2 regions of the Stenotrophomonas sp. YJH_SMC_40 genome follow, and region 1 is predicted to be linked to the other one. Evidence: predicted binding sites of a transcription regulator. Region 1 holds the regulator's gene; the other holds the start of a gene.
The links. The regulator FliA, encoded in region 1, starts transcription of late flagellar genes. The targets are predictions, from matches to a motif close to TAAAGTTTNNCNNNCNNNGGCCGATAA.

Region 2: AC5P6X_RS08185 (methyl-accepting chemotaxis protein) is a predicted target of FliA. The motif match lies at 1,852-1,878, and genes of this name have one in related genera.

Annotation. Positions count from the first base shown of each region.
Region 1 covers NZ_JCAFRX010000014.1:9,988-14,728, forward strand. Annotated here, with positions in the region: gene AC5P6X_RS20030 (chemotaxis protein CheA) at 1-910, opposite strand, end outside; gene AC5P6X_RS20035 (protein phosphatase CheZ) at 913-1,518, opposite strand; gene cheY (chemotaxis response regulator CheY) at 1,518-1,910, opposite strand; gene AC5P6X_RS20045 (RNA polymerase sigma factor FliA) at 1,968-2,711, opposite strand; gene AC5P6X_RS20050 (MinD/ParA family ATP-binding protein) at 2,708-3,595, opposite strand; gene flhF (flagellar biosynthesis GTPase FlhF) at 3,582-4,741, opposite strand, start outside.
Region 2 covers NZ_JCAFRX010000003.1:493,424-498,164, reverse strand. Annotated here, with positions in the region: gene AC5P6X_RS08185 (methyl-accepting chemotaxis protein) at 1-1,820, opposite strand, end outside; gene AC5P6X_RS08180 (barstar family protein) at 2,103-2,495, shown strand; gene AC5P6X_RS08175 (glycosyltransferase) at 2,526-3,518, opposite strand; gene AC5P6X_RS08170 (O-antigen ligase family protein) at 3,518-4,741, opposite strand, start outside.

The sequences.
Region 1 (4,741 bases):
AGCGCGAGAACACCTTGCCCACCGGCTGCATGCGGGTACGCATCACCGCCGACTGCAGGCGGGCAGTGGCGATGTCCAGCGTCGATACGGCGCGGTCCAGCTCCTCGTCGCGCAGGCGTGCACGCAGGGTCTTCAGGCGGTTGCGGGAAAGCACCAGTTCGCCGATCAGGTTGACGATCGCATCCAGGCGCTTGGTGTCCACGCGCACGGTGTGCTCGGCCTCGGCCATCGGCTTGGCCGCCGGCTTGGCGGCGGGCGCCGGTACGGGCGCCGGGCGCGGTGCAGCGGCAGGTGCCGCCGCGACGGTGGCAGCAGGCTTCGCGCCTGGCGCAGCGCCGCCGTGCAGCTGGTCCAGCAGCGCTTCGAACTCGTCTTCGCTGATCAGGCCGTCGTCGGCCTTCCTGGGCGGCGCGACCGCGGTCGGTGCGTTGCCGCCATGCAGCTGGTCGAGCAGGGCCTCGAATTCGTCGTCGGTGATCAGGTCGCTGCCGGCTGCCGCAGGCGCGGCCGCAGCGACCGGCGCGGCAGTGCCACCGTTCATGTCGAACTGCGCGATCAGGTCCGGCGGCGCATAGCCTGGCTCGGTGCCGGAGGACACGGCGTCCAGCATCGACTGCAGGTAGTCCAGCGATTGCTGGGCGGCGTCGAAGTGGTGGGCCTGCAGCACCGCCTGCCCGGCACGCGCGATGCCCAGGGCCTCTTCAGCGGCGTGGCACAGTTCGACCATCGCGGTGACGCCAAGGAAGCCGGCACCGCCCTTGAGCGTGTGGTATCCACGGAACACCGCGTTGAGCTGCTCGGTGTCCTGCGGTGCCTGCTCCAGCGACACCAGCTGTTCGCCCAGGCGATCCAGGATTTCCTGTGCCTCGATGATGAAATCGGCAGTGATGTCGTCGGATACCGCGCTCATGCTTACAGCCCCAGATCCGACAACAGGTCGTCGGCGTCGTTCTGCGAGACCGCGTGGCGGTCCAGTCCCTTCAGTGCCGGCCCGGCCAGTTCCGGGTCGGTGCGATGCTGTTCCGGCGGCAGGCCGAGTGCGCCGAAGCCCTCGTGCACGCGGCGGACGATGCCGACCACGCGACGGATGATCTGCCCGGTCAGGTCCTGGTAGCTCTGGGTCAGGGCGATCTCGGTCAGGTTGTGGCGGATGCGCTCGAGCTGCGCGTCCTGGCCCGGCTGCAGGCCTTCAGCACGCAACTGTTCGGTCAGGCTGCGGCATTCCTCGGCCAGGTCCAGGGTGCGGTGCGTGGCCTGTTCGGTCATGGCCACCACGTGGTCCAGGCGTGCGCAGGCGTCGTCCAGCTCACCGGCCTCGCTGGGCACGGTCGGCAGCTCACCCAGTGCCTGCCCCAGCTCGCGGGCCAGCCGCGAGAGGCCGCTCATCATCGGCTGCGTACGCAGCGCGACCAGTCCGTCGATGCGCTGCCGCCAGGCGGCCTCGTCACCGGACTCGAGTGCGTCCAGGGCTTCCTGCAGGCGCAGGGCGAGGGCGCTCTTGTCGACCGTGGTATCCATCAGGCGCTGGCCGCCAGGCGTTCGAAGATCTTGCCGAGCTTCTCTTCCAGCGTCTGCGCAGTGAACGGCTTGATGATGTAGCCGTTCACGCCGTTCTGGGCGGCTTCGATGATCTGTTCGCGCTTGGCTTCGGCGGTGACCATCAGCACTGGCAGGGTCTTCAGCTTGGCATCGGCACGGATCGCCTTCAGCAGCTCGATGCCGGTCATCACCGGCATGTTCCAGTCGGTGACCACGAAATCGAACGGCTGGCTCTGCAGCAGCGACAGCGCGGCATGCCCGTCCTCGGCTTCGGCGGTATTGGTGAAGCCCAGATCGCCCAGCAGGTTCTTGACGATCCGACGCATGGTCGAGAAGTCATCGACGATCAGGATGCGCATGTTCTTGTTCAAAGCAGAGTTCCTTTGTTGTTCATTCCGGGCGGCCGGGGGCAGCCGCCTCGGGCATGTTCATTCTTCCAGGCCGGCGTCCGCCGCCTCGAAAATCTTGAGCCGGCCACGCAGGCGCAGCACCGCCTGGCCGTGGATCTGGCAGACCCGCGACTCGCTCACGCCGAGCACCGCGCCGATCTCCTTCAGGTTCAGTTCCTGCTCGTAGTAGAGCGAGAGCACCAGCTGTTCGCGCTCGGGCAGGTGGCCGATGGCCTTGCCCAGCTCACGGCCGAATTCACCACGCTCCAGCACCTGCTGCGGGGTCGGGCCGCCCTGGGCGACGGTGTCCAGCTCGCCCTGGTCCTCGATGCGCGACTCCAGGCTCAGCACCTGGCCACGTGCGGCGTCCTCCATCAACCGCAGGTATTCGGGCAGCGGCATCTCCATCGCGGCGGCCACCTCGGTGGCGCTGGCGGCGCGGCCGCTGCTCTGTTCTAGGCGGCGGATGGTGGCGGCGGCATCGCGGGCACGGCGGTGCACCGAGCGCGGCACCCAGTCGCCACGGCGGATCTCGTCGATCATCGAACCGCGGATGCGGATCGAGGCATAGGTCTCGAACGAGGCGCCCTGGTCGGCGTCGTAGCTGCGCGACGCTTCGATCAGGCCCATCATGCCGGCCTGGATCAGGTCGTCCACTTCAACGCTGGCCGGCAACCGCGCGGCCAGGTGGTGGGCGATGCGCCGCACCAGGTCCGAATGCTGGGCGATGACCTCGTTGGCCGCCGAGCGCTGGACTTCCCTGTACTGGGCTGCGCCTTTCATGCGGCCACCCCGCGCTGCTTGAGGATGCGCTCGAGGAAGAACTCGACGCCGCCACGCGGTTCGGTCGGCGCCTGCCAGCGTGCGGTGCGACGCGCGATCTCGGTGATCGCCAGCGCGGCCGGGCTGGACGGGTAGGCCTTCACCACCGGCTGCTGGCGCTGCACCGACAGGCGCAGCCAGTCGTCCTGCGGCACGCAGCCCAGGTAGTTCAGCGAGACATCGGCGAGGAACTTCTCGCAGACGCGGGTCAGCTTTTCGTACAGCACGCGGCCCTCGTTGGGGTCGCGCACCATGTTGGCCACTACCTGGATGCGGTCCACGCCGCGTTCGCGCGACAGCACCTTGATCAGCGCGTAGGCGTCGGTGATCGAGGCCGGCTCGTCACAGACCACCACCACGGTGTCCTGCGCGGCCTGGCAGAAGGTCAGCACGCCGTCGGTGATGCCGGCGGCGGTGTCCACCACCATGATGTCCAGTTCGCGTTCCAGCTCGGAGAACACGTTGACCAGGCCGACGTGCTCGGCCGGGGCCAGCTCGGCCATGTGCCGGCGGCCGGACGCGGCCGGCACCACCAGCACGCCGTTCGGGCCTTCGACGATGACGTCGTCCAGCGAGCAGCGGCCGGCGACCAGGTCGGCCAGCGTGAAGGTCGGGTTCAGCCCCAGGATCACGTCGATGTTGGCCAGGCCCAGGTCGGCGTCCAGCAGCAGCGTGCGCTTGCCCATGCCGGCCAGTGCCACCGCCAGGTTGGCGGACACATTCGTCTTGCCCACGCCGCCCTTGCCGCCAGTGACGGCAATGGTGCGCACAGGGCCGAGCGGCTCGCTGCGGGTGGCCGACAGCGGGAAGGTCTTGGTCAGCTTGGCGTACTCACGCGACGGCATGGTTCAACTCCGGGTTGCAGGGCATATCGGCCGCGCGGCGCAAATCTTCAAGGCGAAGTACGAGATTGGCCGCACTGGCCCGGTGCAGGTCCTCCGGAACGTCCTGGCCATCGGTCACCCAGGTGATCGGCAGGGCGTGGTCCACGGCCACTGACAGGGCGTTGCCGAAGCGGCCGGTCTCGTCCAGCTTGCTCAGCACCAGGCCCTGCAGGTTGGCGGCGCCGAAGCGGCGGACCACCTCGTCCATGTCGCCGAAGCTGGTGTTGGCCGGCAGCACCAGCAGGGTGCGTACCTGGCGGGCGGCGCGCAGCCACTGCAGCTGCGCGGCCAGCGCGCGGTCGCGCGGGCCCAGGCCGGCGGTGTCGATCAGCACCAGCTTGTAGTCCTTCAGGCGCTCCAGCAGCTGGTCCAGGTCGGTGCCGCTGTTGGCCTCGTGCACCGCGATGCCGAGCTGGCGGCCGTAGCCGTACAGCTGCTCGCGGGCGCCGATGCGGGTGGTGTCGGTGGTGACCAGGGCCACGTCGCGCGGCGCATGCTTCTCGGCGAAGCGCGAGGCCAGCTTGGCGATGGTGGTGGTCTTGCCGGCGCCGGTCGGGCCGACCAGGGCGATCACGCCGCCTTCTTCCAGCGGGTCGACCGGAGCGATCGGCAGCTTGCGCGAGATCAGCCCCAGCATCAGGCCGCGGCCACGATGGGCTTCGGTCTCCAGCGGGATCTGCATGGCCACGTCGCGGGCCAGCCCGGCGTCGAAACCGTACTCGTCCATCAGGTCCAGCGCGGTGGCGCGCACCGGGCTGCCACGCAGGCGCTCGTCGGTGAAGCGGTTCATCTCGCGCTCGATCACCTGGCGCATGCCGGCCACTTCCTGGCGCAGCTGGCGGATCTCGGCGTCGTCCTGGGCAACCACGGTCAGCGTCGGTGCCGGGGCCAGCATGGGGGCCGGGCTGGCTTCGCCGGCGGCTTCGGCCGCTGCCGGTTCGCTGGCGGCGATCCCGGGCTGCGCTTCGGTCACGGCAGCGGTCGGCAGCGGCGGCGGCTGCACGGCCGGGGCCACGCTTTCGTGATGCATGTCGCGCGGCGGGTCGATCTGGAAGCGGGCGCGGTTGGCCGGCACGGTGGCGGCCGGTGCAACGATGGCCTCGGCGA
Region 2 (4,741 bases), on a different contig from region 1:
CCATCGGCGACCTTGCCGACCGAATCCTCGATCAGGCCCTTGATCTCCTTGGCCGCACCGGCCGAGCGCTGCGCCAGCGTGCGCACCTCACTGGCCACCACCGCAAAGCCCCTCCCCTGCTCGCCGGCACGCGCAGCTTCCACCGCCGCGTTCAAGGCCAGGATGTTGGTCTGGAACGCGATGCCGTCGATGACACTGATGATCTCGGCGATCTTCTTCGACGAGGCTTCGATAGCCGACATCGTGGTGACCACCTGGCCGACCACCTCGCCGCCCTGCGAGGCGACGCCATGCGCACCGATGGCAAGCTGGTTGGCCTGTCGTGCGTGCTCGGCGTTCTGTTTCACGATGGAGGTTAGCTCCTCCATCGACGCCGCCGTCTCTTCCAGGTTCGCCGCCTGCTGCTCGGTGCGACGCGACAGATCGGTGTTGCCCGACGCGATCTCGCCTGCCGCCAGGTTGATGCTGGACGCGCTGGACTGGATACGGCCGACAATCTGCTTGAGCTGATCGACGGTGGCATTGCAGTCATCGCGCATGCGGGCAAACACGCCGTGGAAGTCGCCCTGCATGCGCACGGTGAGGTCACCGCGCGAGATCGCCTGCAGCAGGGTCGACACCTGCACCAGGTTCTCGTCGGTGGTCTGCATCAGGCGATTGAGCCCGGCCACCATGTCGCGAAACTCATAGGCGAAGCGATCTTCATCGCCGCGCAGGCTGAAGTCGCCTGCGGCTGCAGCCGTCGCCAGGCGGCGGATCTCACTGTTGATCGCCGACAGGCTGGTCTTGGTTTCGTCCATGGCCTGGGTGATTGCGGCCTTCTCGCCCGGCAACGGATCCATGTCCACTGACAGATCACCGCGGGCGTAATGCTTCATTACTTCGATCAGCCGGTTCTGCACCTGCACATGCGAGCCGACCAGCGCATTGGTCTCGTGCACCATGCGCCCGTAGTCGCCAGGAAAAGCACTCTCGTCCATGCGATAGCTGAGGCTGCCCGCGTCGTGCTGGCGGGCCAGTTCACCCTGCGCCGCCATCACCGACTGCAACTGCGCCTGCATGCGCTGCATTGATCGGAGCAGCTGGGTCACCTCATCGTTGCCGGACGCGTCGATGCTGCTGTCCAGGCGGCCACCGGCAATACCGTCGGCCAGCTTCACCGCCCCTGCCAGCGGACGGGTCAGGCTGCGGGTAATCGCCCATGCCGCCAGCGAGCCCAGCAGCAGACTCATCACACCGAACACGATCGACAACGTACCGGTCCATGATTCGGTCGCGCGGTACTCCTCGCGGCTGCGCGCTGTCAGCGCCTCCTGATGCCGCAGCAGGGTCGAGATGGCTTCATTCCAGGCCGTCGCCAGGCCATGTTCGGCCAGCAGTTCCTTGGCCGCGCCGTCGAAATCGCCGGCCTTCATGCGCTCGTGCAGATGCTGGGTGGAGGCGTCGGTGGCCTTGCGTGCCGCGTCGATTTTCGCCACCAGGGCATCACCAGTGGCGTCGCGTGGAATCTTGATGTACTTGGCCCAGATACCGTCGTAGGTCTGCGACAGCTCCTGCGCCTTCTGATAATCCTTGTCGAAATCCTCACCCCGCTTGATCACCATCAGGCGGCGATGCATCAGCACCGCGTTGTTGGTATCAAGCATGTCATTCAACAAACGCATCTTGACCATGTTGACGTCCACCACTTTCTCGAACTGGGCGGATTTCAGCTGATTCCCATACAGCACCAGGCCAACGATGGCCATGATGAACAGCAGCAGCAGACCGAAGCCGGCGCCAAGCCGGGATCCCACACGGAGATTACGTAAGGCAAGCATCTCAATTCCCTTGATCGTGGCCGTACGTTCGATGGCGGCGCAGCGAAGGGAAACTTTACGGGACTTTATATATGGACCGATCCAAATATATGGAACTGTGCAGGCAGTCAGAAAACAAGGCGGCAGATAATGGCGCCATATCATTATCGAATACCGCTGACACGCCAGCGCCCGATGAAAATCACGCAGATTTAACACCATAATCATGCCAGCTCCATCCGAAGCGGCCCTGGATTATCTGAGCCGGACACAACCGCCGCCCGGGAGAGCTACAGTCCGCAGATGACACGGATCCTGCACATCGAAGGCGCGTCCATCAACGACATCGCCAGCCTCTACGTGGAAATCAATCGCGTGTTCATGGCCGACGAAGACTGGCAACTGGGCGCAAGCCTGGATGCGCTTGATGACCTGCTTCACGGCGGCTACGGCGCTCTCGCAGGCCATGCCATCGCCACGGTGGTGTGGCGTGACATCGCCCACAGCCGCGATGCACTGGGCCGCGAGACCACGCGCGCCTGGCTGCAATCGAAACTCGCTCAGGGCGGCAGGTTCAACGGTGCGGCCATCCACGCTCAGTTGACGGCACTGGCGCTTGGTCAGGGACAGACCTACTTCGAGATCGTCATGGAGATCTTCGGCAGCCATCCGCAGATCACCCTGGTGCCTGGCTGAGCGGGCTGCGGCGACCAGCCCCACATCAGCTCAGAGCTTGGCCAGGGCATCGCCCAGACGGCGCGGGAACGCCACCTCGCTGGCCAGGTGCCATGCGCGTGCATTGGCGCCCAGCCGGGTCCACTCGGCCTCATCCATCGCCAGCGCGCGCTCGACGGCCTGTTCCAGCGCCTTCTCATCCACATGCCAGGTTCTGGACAGATGGCAGGGCTCGCCCTCGTGCGCGGCGACCAGGATACCGCGGCTGTCGTCGATCATCTGGTTCATCGGCGCGCCGTCGCAGGTGATCACCACCGCGCCGCAGCTCATCGCTTCCACCAGGTAATGGCCCCAGCCTTCGGTCTGCGACAGGCACAGGTGAAACGCATGTTCGTTCTGCAGGCGCTGCACCTCCTGGTCGGGCAGCCGCTCGCGGACGATCCGCAGGTTCGCGGCCCCGCCCTCATCTTCGTCCGAAGGGCCGCCGCGCAGGATGGTCAGCAAGGGCCACTCAGGGTGCCGCTTCCAGACATTGACGAGTGCAGCCGTCCCCTTCATGCGACTGGTACCGGCCGCATGCAGGAAGCTGCGCGGCCTGCGCGGCACCGCTGGGTCGTAGCGGTCACGGCTGCAGAAACCGACTTCCAGCGCGCGCATGCCCAGTGCGTTGAAGATGCGCGTGGCTTCTTCGGTCTTGGTCAACAACGCATCGAACCGCGGCAGGATCCGCAGGCTGCGTGCGGACACCCATTCCGGATTCGGAATCAACAGATTGACCACGGCCAGTCCGAAGCTTGCCGGCCGGACATGCTCCAGCGAGATGTTGACGTCGAACCGGGCGGGCGTGCGCCCCAGGCTCAGCCACGAGGCCAGCAGCCTGCGCAGGCGCATTCCGCGGAGTTTCCAGGCGCCACCATTGCGCACCGCGTCCAGGCGGCTGACCGTCACCGTGTGCCCGAGCTGCTGCAACGAGCGCTCGATCACCTGGATGTCATGGGACAGGCCACGCTGGTTGTCGGCGGCCAGTAGATGGATATGCGCCATCAGGACGGACTCCCTGGCCGATGCAGGTTACGCGCCGGCAAGGCGGTCGCCATCATGAAGCCCAGCACCAGGTAGAAATAGAACGAATGCGGCATCGCCCGGTAGAACACGTTGTCCGTGAACGCCGAAAGCGCATAGACGATGACCACGGCAAGTCCGGCGATGGCGATCGTCGCGGTGATGTCGTCGGCGTGGCCGAGGCGCCGCACGAAATGAATGCCGGGCAGGATGAAGACCAGCAGCATGAGCAGCAGCAACGGCACGCCACCGGTCACCGCCGCTTCCAGGTACTCGTTGTGCGGGTGGTTGTAGCGGAAGATCGACTCGGACACCTCGCCGCGAGCGATGCCCTCACGCGCATAGGTACCGAACTGGTTCAGGCCCACCCCCGCCACGGGATGCTCGGCGAAGGCGTCGACCGCCACGCCCCACATGGCGATGCGCTCGCGGACCGAGCCGACCTCGTTTTCCTGGTTGAAGCCGGAGATCTCGCCACTGACCTCACCGAAGCGCTGGATCACCTCGTGGTTCAGCACCGAGGTGGCGCCGACCACGCCAATGGCCAGGGCACCGACGAAGACCAGTGCCCCCCGCCAGCGCCGGGTTCGCCGGACGTGCACCACAATCACCATCAGCATGGCGGGAATGAACGCCAGGATCGGCCCGCGACTCTGCGCCAGGATCGAACCGTACACGCCGACGGCGATGGCCACGCCGTGCAGCCAGCGTTCGGCCGGATGCACATTGGGCTGGATCAACCGGATGACCGAGAACAACGCCATGCACAGCGTCACCATGGTGAACTCGATGGCCGTCCATTCGCCGCCACTGAAACCGTGCGCGCGTTCAAGGCCCATCACGTGGTGCTGCACGATGCACGACCCGCCGAAGACCAGGGTGGACACGGCGAAGATCTTCCAGATCAGGCGCCAGTCCAGCGCAGTGGCGAACACAGCAGCGGTACCCAGGTAGAGCAGTGTCTGCGCCGGCAGATCCAGCTCGTTCCAGCGCAGCCCGTGCCAGAGGATGCTGTAGAAGGCATAGGCCAGGCGCAGGAAGCAGACGATTACGATGAACCGGGCGATGCGGTAGCGCAGGCGGACATCGGGCTGGCGGCGAATCAGAACCACGCCGGTGACCAGCAGGGCCAGCAGCAGCACCGCCTTCAGCAAGGTGTAGGGTGCGGAGCCGGCAAGCGGAACGATGGCGACCAGGATGCTCAG